One region of the Streptomyces sp. NPDC041970 genome, then DNA from elsewhere that is predicted to be linked to it. Evidence: riboswitches for the same ligand, from Rfam matches in the RefSeq annotation. Region 1 holds a riboswitch; the other holds the start of a gene.
The links. A riboswitch is a leader RNA that binds a small molecule or an ion and turns the genes downstream of it on or off. The one in region 1 is predicted to bind glycine.
Positions count from the first base shown of each region.

Region 2: it holds a riboswitch for glycine, as region 1 does, so the genes downstream of both, gcvP (aminomethyl-transferring glycine dehydrogenase) here and gcvT (glycine cleavage system aminomethyltransferase GcvT) in region 1, are expected to answer to the same signal.

Region 1 is NZ_JBVJCD010000014.1:38,665-44,379, reverse strand. Features, by position in the region: gene ACZ6EJ_RS10440 (enhanced serine sensitivity protein SseB C-terminal domain-containing protein) at 1-750, opposite strand, end outside; gene ACZ6EJ_RS10435 (enhanced serine sensitivity protein SseB) at 878-1,648, opposite strand; gene ACZ6EJ_RS10430 (AAA family ATPase) at 1,711-2,409, opposite strand; glycine riboswitch at 2,572-2,668, shown strand; gene gcvT (glycine cleavage system aminomethyltransferase GcvT) at 2,831-3,955, shown strand; gene gcvH (glycine cleavage system protein GcvH) at 4,066-4,443, shown strand; gene glyA (serine hydroxymethyltransferase) at 4,463-5,715, shown strand, end outside.
Region 2 is NZ_JBVJCD010000008.1:8,047-13,761, forward strand. Features, by position in the region: gene ACZ6EJ_RS06530 (bifunctional nuclease family protein) at 1-38, shown strand, start outside; gene ACZ6EJ_RS06535 (MerR family transcriptional regulator) at 207-824, shown strand; gene ACZ6EJ_RS06540 (DNA polymerase IV) at 924-2,384, shown strand; gene ACZ6EJ_RS06545 (PRC-barrel domain-containing protein) at 2,309-2,677, opposite strand; glycine riboswitch at 2,809-2,904, shown strand; gene gcvP (aminomethyl-transferring glycine dehydrogenase) at 3,097-5,715, shown strand, end outside.

The DNA.
Region 1 (5,715 bases):
GGGGGGCGGCGGGCCCATCGGGGCGTGCGCCTCGCGGTCGTAGAACGGGCGGGCGTTGGCGCGCAGCCACAGCGCGACCGGGTCGTACTCGTCGGACATGGCGACGGTGGAGACGGGCAGCCCCTCGGGGACCGCGCCGACCGACTCCCGCATCATCGCGCGCACCGTCTCGACGGCGGCGCGGCCGGTGTCGTAGAGGTCGAGGCCGATGGCCAGATACGGGACGCCGACCGCGGGGTGGACCCAGGCGCGCCGCAGGGAGCGGACGGCGGGGGTGCGGTGGGCGTTCTGGGTGAGCAGGGCGTAGAACTGCGGGAGCTCGATGGCGGGCTCGGAGAGCCGGAGCGGGCCGGCGGGCAGCCGGTCGAGGCCGGTGGCGATGCGGCGCAGGTCGAGCCAGGGGATGCCGACGCCGCCGCCGGGGGCGTGCGGGTTGAGCCAGATGCCCCAGCGGTCGGGGAAGAGGGTGCGGGCGATCTCCCGCCCGGTGACCAGCTCGTGGGCCCGGTTCCAGCCGCTGGCGGACAGCTCCTGGGCGGAGGTGACGCACGGGGCGTAGCCCAGGCCGTCGATCTCCATGTTCCCGTACTGGGCGTCCGGCGAGCCGGCGGAGCCGTGCCAGAGCAGCATCCAGACATGGCTGTCGGCGAGCGCGGCGAGCAGCGCCTCGTAGGCGTCGTAACGCCCGGGGGTCACCTGGCGCAGCATGTGCTCGACCTGCCCGGCCGCCGCGGTGCCTGACGCACTCACCCTGGGTCCCGCCCCTCGTCGATCCGTCGGATTCGCGCCACCGCTCCCCGGCGCACGGGAGCGGCCTCGCCGACGACCAGCTTATGCGCCGCCTCTGACACCGGCGTCCCGCCGGGGCCCGGCACGGTCAGCGGCCCTCGCGCCGGTAGAACGGCCGGACCTTCTCCCGCATCCAGTCGCCGACGAGGTCGTCGGCCAGGTCGAGGAGGACGAGGTTGACCGGCCAGGGCGCCGGCATCCGGCCGAGCGCCCGGCCCAGGGCGTCCATGGGGAGGTGCTGCCCGGCGCCGTCCCAGGCGGTGAACTCGACGCCGACGAAGAGGACGGGGTCGCCGCCCTCGATGCTGGCCAGCGTCCGGCGGGCGGCGCCCACGACGCCGATGGCCTCGAACTCCTCGGAGACGACGGCGAGGAAGTCCAGGGGGTCCTGCTGCCAGTCCGGCTCGAACAGCCGGACCCGGCCGCCGCCGGCGGCGCCCTCCAGGGCGGTGCGCCCGGCCCGGCACAGCTCGGCGACGGCGGGCGGCGGCAGCGGCATCCCCACCGCGCCGCCCGGATTCACGGCGATGCCGAGCTGCGGGGGCAGCCCCCGCGCGAAGTCGCGGGCGGGCGCGACGGCGAAGGACATGTGGCTGCCGACGCAGCTCAGGAACTGGCCCTCGGAGCTGAAGACGGGGACGTAGGCCGCGCCGTCGATCTCCATCATCGGCACGTCGAGGTCGGCGCTGGTGGGGCCGCCGCCGCCCGGCAGCGGCACCCACACGGAGCTGCGGCCGAGCACTTCGACGAGTCGGCCGCCCGCTTCGGGGACGCCGAGCGAGGCGCTCAGCACCTCTTCGAGCTCGTTGGCGGGCCACCCCTGCGGGGGGTGCGCCTGGGCGGGTGCCGGAATGTCCACTGCCTCTGTGCCCTCTCTTCACCGTCTCGGCCCACTGGCGGCCTCGCTCCGTGGCCAGCACCCTAACCGGCGCGGGCCGCGCGGGCCCCGGTGTCCGGGAAGGAGATCCGGCGGAGCGCGCCCGCGGCCTCGCGGTCGAGGAGCACCGCCGAGGCGCAGCCGGGCGGCAGCAGGCCCTGTTCGGTGGCGCGGATCAGCCGGGCCACCGCCTGCCGGTGGCGGGCGAAGGCGTAGCCGGAGACGCCGCGGCCGCGCTCGCGCTGCCCCTGGCGGGCCACCTCGGGGGCCACGTCGAGCAGGACCAGGTGGAGGGCGCGGCCCCGGCGCGCGGCGTGCCGGGCGAGCCGGCGGCGCACCCAGGCCTGGGTGCCGCAGTCGTGCACGACGACGGATTCGCCGGAGCGCACCGCCTTCCAGAGGCCGAGGTAGTGGGCGGCGCGGGCCAGGGGGCGGTAGAGGGCGTAGGGGAGTAAGCGGGGCAGGGCGGCGGCCCAGCGGTCGCGGGTGTTCTGGGAGTCGATGGCGCGGCCCGTGACCGTGCGCCGGATCAGGGTGGACTTCCCGCTGCCGGGGAGGCCGGAGACCACCACGATGTCGCCGGCGGCGAAGTCGAGGCTGCGCGGCGCCGGCCCGGTGAGCCCGCGCAGATCGCGTACCACCGGCGCACGGGCCGTCGGCAGCTCCTGCGCGGGTGCGCCGGACTGTGCGGGCACCGCGCCGTGCGCGACCCCCGCGATCGGCACCGACCGCTGCGATGTCATCGCCCATCCCCCTGCCGTCGGGACACCCACGTCTGCCCCTGAGTGTAAAGAAAAGGTAATACGGCACAACCGGCCGCGCCGCCGCCGCCCGCGCGGGGACCGCACGCCCCACTCTCTCCCGGCCCGTGCGATGATGAGGCCGCCAACTGCATACCGGCCGTTCGAATCCGCGCGGGAGAGTTCCGGCCCCAGGTGGGCCGGGCGCCGAAGGAGCAAGATCCTCCCTTGAATCTCTCAGGCCCCGTACCGCGTGGATGAGGCAGATCTGAAAAGCGAGCCGCCCGGCGGCTCCACCCAAGGTGCAAGCCGCGCCCCGCGAGATGGGGCATACCCCGCCAGGGGCGTCCGGCGAACCTCTCAGGTTCCGATGACAGATGGGGAGGGTCCGTCCCTGCCGTCGTCATGTCCTGGAGCCGTACCCATGAGTCCTGCCCCCCGCCGCACAGCCCTCGACGCGCTGCACCGCTCGCTCGGCGCCACCATGACCGACTTCGCGGGCTGGGACATGCCCCTGCGGTACGCCAGCGAGCGCGAGGAGCACCAGGCCGTGCGCACCCGCGCCGGCCTCTTCGACCTGTCCCACATGGGCGAGATCTCCGTCACCGGGCCCGAGGCCACGGCCTTCCTGGACTTCGCGCTGGTGGGGAACATCTCCACCGTCGGCGACGGCCGGGCCCGGTACACGATGATCGTCCAGGAGGACGGCGGCATCCTGGACGACCTGATCGTCTACCGGCTGGACGAGTCCGGCGCCCCCGCCTTCATGGTCGTCGCCAACGCGGGCAACGCGGGGATCGTGCTGGACGCGCTCACCGCCCGCGCCGAGGGCTTCGACGCCGAGGTGCGCGACGACCGCGACGCGTACGCGCTGCTCGCCGTGCAGGGCCCGGCGTCCCCCGCCGTCATGAAGGCCGTCACCGACGCCGACCTGGACGGGCTGAAGTACTACGCGGGCCTGCCGGGCGACGTCGCCGGGGTCCCGGCGCTGATCGCCCGTACCGGCTACACCGGCGAGGACGGCTTCGAGCTGTTCGTCGCCCCCGAGCACGCCGAGCGGCTCTGGCGGGCGCTGACCGAGGCCGGCTCCGCGCACGGGCTGGTCCCCTGCGGGCTCTCCTGCCGCGACACGCTGCGCCTGGAGGCGGGGATGCCGCTGTACGGGCACGAGCTGACGACCGCGCTGACCCCCTTCGACGCCGGTCTGGGCCGGGTCGTGAAGTTCGAGAAGGACGGCGACTTCGTGGGGCGCGAGGCGCTGGCGGCCGCCGCCGAGCGCGCCGAGACCGCGCCGCCGCGCAGGCTGGTGGGGCTGGTCGCGCAGGGCCGCCGGGTGCCGCGCGCGGGCTTCCCCGTGGTCGTGGACGGCAAGGTGGTCGGCGAGGTCACCTCCGGCGCCCCCTCCCCGACCCTGGGCAAGCCGATCGCCATGGCGTACGTGGACGCGGCCCACGCGGAGCCGGGGGCCGAGGGCGTGGGCGTGGACATCCGCGGCACGCACGAGCCGTACGACGTCGTCGCGCTGCCGTTCTACAAGCGCCGGAAGTGACGCTCCGGGACGATCGGGACGTCCCCGGCGCCGGGACGCGACCCGCCCGCGTCTCACACCGCAAGACCACCGTCCATCAGCACTCCCCCGCGTACAGGAGAATTCAGGTCATGAGCAACCCCCAGCAGCTTCGGTACAGCAAGGAGCACGAGTGGCTGTCGGCCGTCGAGGACGGCGTGGCGACCATCGGCATCACGGAGTACGCGGCCAACGCCCTCGGCGACGTCGTCTACGCCCAGCTCCCGGAGGTCGGTGACACGGTGACCGCGGGCGAGACCTGCGGCGAGCTGGAGTCGACCAAGTCGGTCAGCGACCTGTACTCGCCGGTGACCGGTGAGGTCACGGCGGCCAACCAGGACGTCGTGGACGACCCCTCGCTGGTGAACTCCGCTCCCTTCGAGGGCGGCTGGCTGTTCAAGGTGCGCGTCGCGGAGGAGCCGGCCGACCTGCTCTCCGCCGACGAGTACACCGCGTTCTCCGGCAACTGAGACCTTAAGGGACCCCCTGATGTCGCTTCTGAACTCCTCCCTCCACGAGCTGGACCCCGACGTCGCCGCCGCCGTCGACGCCGAGCTCCACCGCCAGCAGTCCACCCTCGAGATGATCGCCTCGGAGAACTTCGCCCCGGTCGCGGTCATGGAGGCGCAGGGCTCCGTCCTCACCAACAAGTACGCCGAGGGCTACCCCGGCCGCCGCTACTACGGCGGCTGCGAGCACGTCGACGTGGTCGAGCAGATCGCGATCGACCGGATCAAGGCCCTGTTCGGCGCGGAGGCCGCGAACGTCCAGCCGCACTCCGGCGCCCAGGCGAACGCCGCCGCGATGTTCGCGCTGCTGAAGCCGGGCGACACGATCATGGGCCTGAACCTGGCCCACGGCGGCCACCTGACCCACGGCATGAAGATCAACTTCTCCGGCAAGCTCTACAACGTGGTCCCCTACCACGTCGACGAGACCGGCGTCGTTGACATGGAGGAGGTCGAGCGCCTCGCCAAGGAGTCCCAGCCGAAGCTGATCGTGGCCGGCTGGTCCGCCTACCCGCGCCAACTCGACTTCGCCGCCTTCCGCCGCATCGCGGACGAGGTCGGCGCGTACCTGATGGTCGACATGGCGCACTTCGCGGGCCTCGTCGCGGCCGGCCTGCACCCCAACCCGGTGCCGCACGCCCATGTCGTCACCACCACCACGCACAAGACCCTCGGCGGTCCGCGCGGCGGCGTCATCCTCTCCACCCAGGAGCTGGCCAAGAAGATCAACTCCGCGGTCTTCCCCGGTCAGCAGGGCGGCCCGCTGGAGCACGTGATCGCGGCCAAGGCGGTCTCGTTCAAGATCGCGGCGGGCGAGGAGTTCAAGGAACGCCAGCAGCGCACCCTGGACGGCGCCCGCATCCTCGCCGAGCGCCTGGTCCAGCCGGACGTCACCGAGGTCGGCGTCTCCGTCCTGACCGGCGGCACCGACGTCCACCTGGTCCTGGTCGACCTGCGCGACTCGGAGCTGGACGGCCAGCAGGCCGAGGACCGGCTCCACGAGCTGGGCATCACGGTCAACCGCAACGCCGTCCCGAACGACCCGCGCCCCCCGATGGTCACCTCGGGCCTGCGGATCGGCACCCCGGCGCTGGCCACCCGCGGCTTCGGCGCGGAGGACTTCACCGAGGTCGCGGAGATCATCGCCGCCGCCCTCAAGCCGTCCTACGACGCCGAGGGCCTGAAGGCCCGCGTGGCGGCGCTGGCCGAGAAGTTCCCGCTGTACCCCGGCCT
Region 2 (5,715 bases), on a different contig from region 1:
AGATCTCACCGGAGGACTTCGGCACCAACAGCCAGTGACCGTCCCGCAGGGGTGCCGTCAGCGCATCCGGCAAGCCTTTCCCGCGAACGAGACACGGGAAACCACCCTCAGGGTGATTATCACTCGGCGTGCCGAGTGTGGCGATCGTTGACGCACCCCGAGTGACTGCCTACCTTCGAGTGGGCAGGTCAAGGACGGAGGTCGGCGTGAGAAGCAGCGGCGACGGTACGGCGGCGGGCGGGCCGTATCCGCAGCACGGCAGTGGAGCCGACCACACCATCAGGCAGCCGGTTCAACCGGCCGCGGTGGCAGCGGACGGCGTGGCGGCGGCGAGCGATATCGGCTATCGCGGACCTACGGCGTGCGCGGCGGCGGGGATCACCTACCGCCAGCTCGACTACTGGGCCCGCACCGGGCTGGTCGAGCCGAGTGTGCGCCCCGCCTACGGATCGGGGACCCAGCGTCTCTACAGCTTCCGGGACGTGGTCCTCCTCAAGATCGTCAAGCGGTTCCTGGACACCGGGGTCGCTCTCCAGAACATCCGCACCACGGTCCAGCATCTGCGGGCCCGCGGTTTCCAGGACCTCGAGCGCATGACGCTGATGAGCGACGGGGCCACGGTCTACGAGTGCTCCTCCCCGGACGAGGTCGTCAGCCTGCTCCAGGGCGGGCAGGGCGTCTTCGGGATCGCCGTCGGCGTCGTCTGGCGGGACGTGGACGCCGCCCTCTCCCAGTTGCACGGGGAGCGGGTCGACACGGGGGAGACGCTCATCGGCCACAACCCCGCCGACGAGCTGGCGCGGCGGCGCAACAGGGCCGGCTGAGCGCGGACCGACGCGGACATCCGTGCCGGGGCTGTCCGGCGCCCCCGCACGGGGCGCCGGACAGCCCCGTTGTCAGTGGCGTAGGGCAGCATCGACGGTGTGAGACCCGTGCCGACCATCCTCCACTTGGACATGGACGCCTTCTACGCCTCCGCGGAGCAGGCGGCCAAGCCGAGCCTGCGCGGCAAGGCGGTCGTGGTCGGCGGCCTCGGCCCCCGCGGCGTGGTCGCCACCGCTTCGTACGAGGCGCGGCGTTTCGGCGTGCACTCGGCGATGCCCACGGCCCAGGCCCGGCGGCTCGCGCCGAACGCCGCCTACCTGGTGCCGCGCTTCTCGCTCTACCGGACCGTGAGCGACCAGGTCATGGAGTTGCTGGGACGGCTCTCGCCCCTGGTGGAGCCGCTGAGCCTGGACGAGGCCTTCGTCGACCTGGAGGCGGGCGGGGCGGCCGACGACGCCGCGTCGGCCCGTGCGACGGGGGAGGGGCTGCGGGCGGCCATCCGCGCGGTGACGGGCCTCAGCGGCTCCGTCGGGTTGGCGGGGTCCAAGATGCTCGCCAAGATCGCCTCCGAGCGGGCCAAGCCCGACGGACTGGCCCTCATCGAGCCGGGCACCGAGCGCGCGCTGCTGGCGCCGCTGTCCGTCCGCGTCCTGCCGGGGGTCGGCCCGGCCACCGGGGACCACCTCAGACGCGCGGGGATGACCACCGTCCACGACCTGGCCGAGGCCGGCGAGGCGGAGCTGGTGCGCCTGGTCGGCAAGGCCCACGGCCACGGGCTGTACCGGATGGCCCTGGGCCTCGACGACCGGCCGGTGGTCGCCGAGCGGGACGCCAAGTCCGTGTCGGTGGAGGACACCTTCGACGTGGACCTGCACGACCGGGTGCGGGTGCGGGCCGAGGTGGAGCGGCTGGCGGTGCGGTGCGTGGAGCGGCTGCGCGCCGCCGACCGGTCCGGGCGCACGGTGGTGCTGAAGGTGCGCCGCTACGACTTCTCCACGCTGACCCGCTCCGAGACCCTCAGAGGCCCCACGGACGACCCCACGGTGGTCCGTGAGGCCGCTGGGCGGCTTCTGGAGTCCGTCGACACCACCGGGGGCGTACGGCTCCTCGGCGTGGGCGTCACGGGCCTGGCCGACTACACGCAGGAGGACCTCTTCGCGCAGGCCGCCGACGCCCGCGAGCTGGCGCGGCGGTCGCGGGAGCCGCAGCCGCCCGCGGACGCCGGCGGCGGGCGCGCCGAGCCCGCCGCCGAGGAGTCCGACCAGGACGACGCGGAAGCGCTCGCGGCCCGGCGCTGGCCCGCCGGCCACGACGTGCACCACGAGGAGCACGGGCACGGCTGGGTGCAGGGCAGCGGCGTCGGCCGGGTCACCGTGCGGTTCGAGGAGCCGTGGAGCGCGCCCGGCCGCGTCCTCACCTTCCGCACCGACGATCCGCTGCTGCGGCCGGCCGATCCGCTGCCGCTCGTCCGCGAGCCGGCCGACTACTCCTCCTGGCCCGCCAGCCTGCCGAAGTCGCGGTCGGGCGCGGACTCCGCGGGGGGCGAGTCCAGCCCGTAATGGCGGTAGAGCCGCAGTTCCTGGTCGGGCGAGAGGTGCCGGCCGACGCCGAAGTCCGGCGCGCCCCTGATCAGCGCGCGGTCGAAGGGGACCCGCAGGGCGTCCTCGACGAACTCGCTGGGCTCCAGGGGCACGAAGGCGTCCCGGCTGAACAGTCCGGTGCGCACGGCCGCCCACTCGGGCACGCCCGTCGCGTCGTCGAGATAGACCTCGTCCACCGTCCCGATCTTGACGCCCTCGCGGTCGAACGCCTTGCGGCCGATCAGTCGGCGCGGATCGATATCGGCCTGCACGGTTCCTCCCACGGATCGCGGCTGCTCGGGGCGTTCCTGACGCCCACCAGCACCACACAAGTGCAGATCGGCGGCGTCGGCCACTCGAGGGCTCCGGCCCGGTGGCCGCTGGTAGGCTGGGACACGGCTGCTGACCCCGTGCGGGAGAGTCCTCCGGCGAGTGCCGGAGGCGCCGAAGGAGCAACTCCTCCCCGGAATCTCTCAGGCTCCCGTACCGCACGGACGAGGTCACTCTGGAAAGCAGGGCGGTTCCGTACGGGCGCAGGCCGGGACGGGTCCGACCCTCACCGACGGTGAAAACCGGCGCGCCTCGGGGCGGGTCGGTGAAGCTCTCAGGTTGAGATGACAGAGGGGGAGGCCGTTCGGGCACCCGCGCCGTGGTGCCCCTCGCAGGTCGTGAAGACCAGGAGGCCTCCACCATGACCCCCCGTCGCACTCCGCTCTCCCAGTTGGAGCAGGGCATTCCGTTCGAGCAGCGCCACATAGGGCCCGACGCCGAGGCCCAGGCGAAGATGCTCGCCCAGGTCGGTTACGGCTCCCTCGACGAGCTGACCGCCGCCGCGGTGCCCGACGTGATCCGGAGCGCCGAGGCACTGGACCTCCCCGCCGCGCGCACCGAGGCGGAGGTGCTGGCCGAGCTGCGGTCGCTGGCCGACCGCAACCAGGTGCTCGCCCCGATGATCGGCCTCGGCTACTACGGCACCTTCACGCCGCCCGTCATCCTGCGCAACGTGATGGAGAACCCCGCCTGGTACACGGCGTACACGCCGTACCAGCCGGAGATCTCCCAGGGCCGCCTGGAGGCCCTGCTGAACTTCCAGACGATGGTCGCCGAGCTGACCGGGCTGCCCACCTCCGGCGCCTCGCTGCTCGACGAGGGCACCGCGGCCGCCGAGGCGATGGCGCTCGCCCGGCGCGTCGGCAAGGTCAAGAACGGCGTGTTCCTGGTCGACGCCGACACCCTGCCCCAGACCGTCGCGGTGATCGAGACCCGCGCCGAGCCCACCGGCGTCGAGGTCCTCGTCGCCGACCTGAGCAACGGGATCCCCGCCGAGATCGCCGAGCGCGGCGTCTTCGGCGTCCTGCTCCAGTATCCGGGCGCGTCCGGCGCCGTGCGCGCCATCGAGCCCGTCATCGAGCAGGCCCACGAGCTGGGCGCGATCGTCACCGTCGCCGCCGACCTGCTGGCCCTGACCCTCCTCGCCTCGCCCGGCGCGCTCGGCGCCGACATCGCGGTCGGCACCACCCAGCGCTTCGGCGTCCCCATGGGCTTCGGCGGCCCGCACGCCGGCTTCATGGCGGTCCGCGAGAAGTTCGCCCGCAGCCTGCCCGGCCGCCTGGTCGGCGTCTCCGTCGACGCGGACGGCGACACGGCGTACCGCCTGGCCCTGCAGACCCGCGAGCAGCACATCCGCCGTGAGAAGGCCACCAGCAACATCTGCACCGCGCAGGTCCTGCTCGCCGTCATGGCCGGGATGTACGCCGTCTACCACGGCCCCGACGGGCTGCGCACGATCGCCCGGCGCACCCACCGCTTCGCCGCGATCCTGGCCGAGGGGCTGCGCGCCGCCGGGGCGGAGGTCGTGCACAAGGCCTTCTTCGACACCGTGACCGTACGGGTCCCCGGCCGGGGCGCGGACACCGTGGCTCAGGCCCGCGAGCGCGGGGTCAACATCCGTCTCGTCGACGCCGACCACGTCTCCATCGCCTGCGACGAGACGACCACCCGTGAGCGCGTCGCCGCCGTGTGGGCCGCCTTCGGCGCCGACGGCGACGTCGAGGCGCTGGACGGGACGGTCGCCGACGCGCTGCCCGAGGGGCTGCTGCGCGACGACGAGATCCTGGCCCACCCGGTCTTCCACCAGCACCGCTCCGAGACCGCGATGCTGCGCTACCTGCGCAGGCTCGCCGACCGGGACTACGCGCTGGACCGGGGCATGATCCCGCTCGGCTCCTGCACGATGAAGCTGAACGCGACCGCCGAGATGGAGTCGATCACCTGGCCCGAGTTCGGCGCGCTGCACCCCTTCGCCCCGGCCGAGCAGGCGCAGGGCTTCCTCACGCTCATCCGCGAGCTGGAGGAGCGCCTGGCCGAGGTCACCGGCTACGACGCCGTCTCCATCCAGCCCAACGCCGGTTCGCAGGGCGAGTTCGCCGGTCTGCTGGCCGTCCGGGCGTACCACCGGGCCAACGGCGACGACCAGCGCACCGTCTGCCTCATCCCGTCCTCCGCGCACGGCACCAACGCCGCCAGCGCCGTCATGGCGGGCATGAAGGTCGTCGTGGTGAAGACCGCCGACGACGGCGAGGTGGACGTCGCGGACCTGCGGGCCAAGATCGAGCAGTACCGCGACGAGCTGGCCGTGCTCATGATCACCTATCCGTCCACGCACGGGGTGTTCGAGGAGCACGTGGCGGACATCTGCGGCGAGGTGCACGACGCGGGCGGCCAGGTCTACGTCGACGGCGCCAACCTCAACGCGCTGGTCGGGCTCGCCAAGCCAGGCAAGTTCGGCGGCGACGTCTCGCACCTCAACCTGCACAAGACGTTCTGCATCCCGCACGGCGGCGGCGGCCCCGGCGTCGGCCCGGTCGGCGTCCGCGCCCACCTCGCCCCGTACCTCCCCAACCACCCCCTCCAGCCGGCCGCGGGCCCGGAGACCGGCGTGGGCCCGATCTCGGCCGCGCCGTGGGGCTCGGCGGGCATCCTGCCGATCTCGTGGGCGTACGTCCGGCTGATGGGCGGCGAAGGGCTCAAGCGCGCCACGCAGGTCGCCGTGCTGGCCGCGAACTACGTCGCCAAGCGGCTGGAGCCGCACTTCCCGATCCTCTACACCGGCCCGGCCGGGTTGGTCGCGCACGAGTGCATCGTGGACCTGCGGCCGCTGTCCAAGGCGACCGGCGTCTCCATCGACGACGTCGCCAAGCGCCTGATCGACTACGGCTTCCACTCGCCGACCATGTCGTTCCCGGTGGCCGGCACCCTGATGATCGAGCCTACGGAGAGCGAGGACCTCGCGGAGCTGGACCGGTTCTGC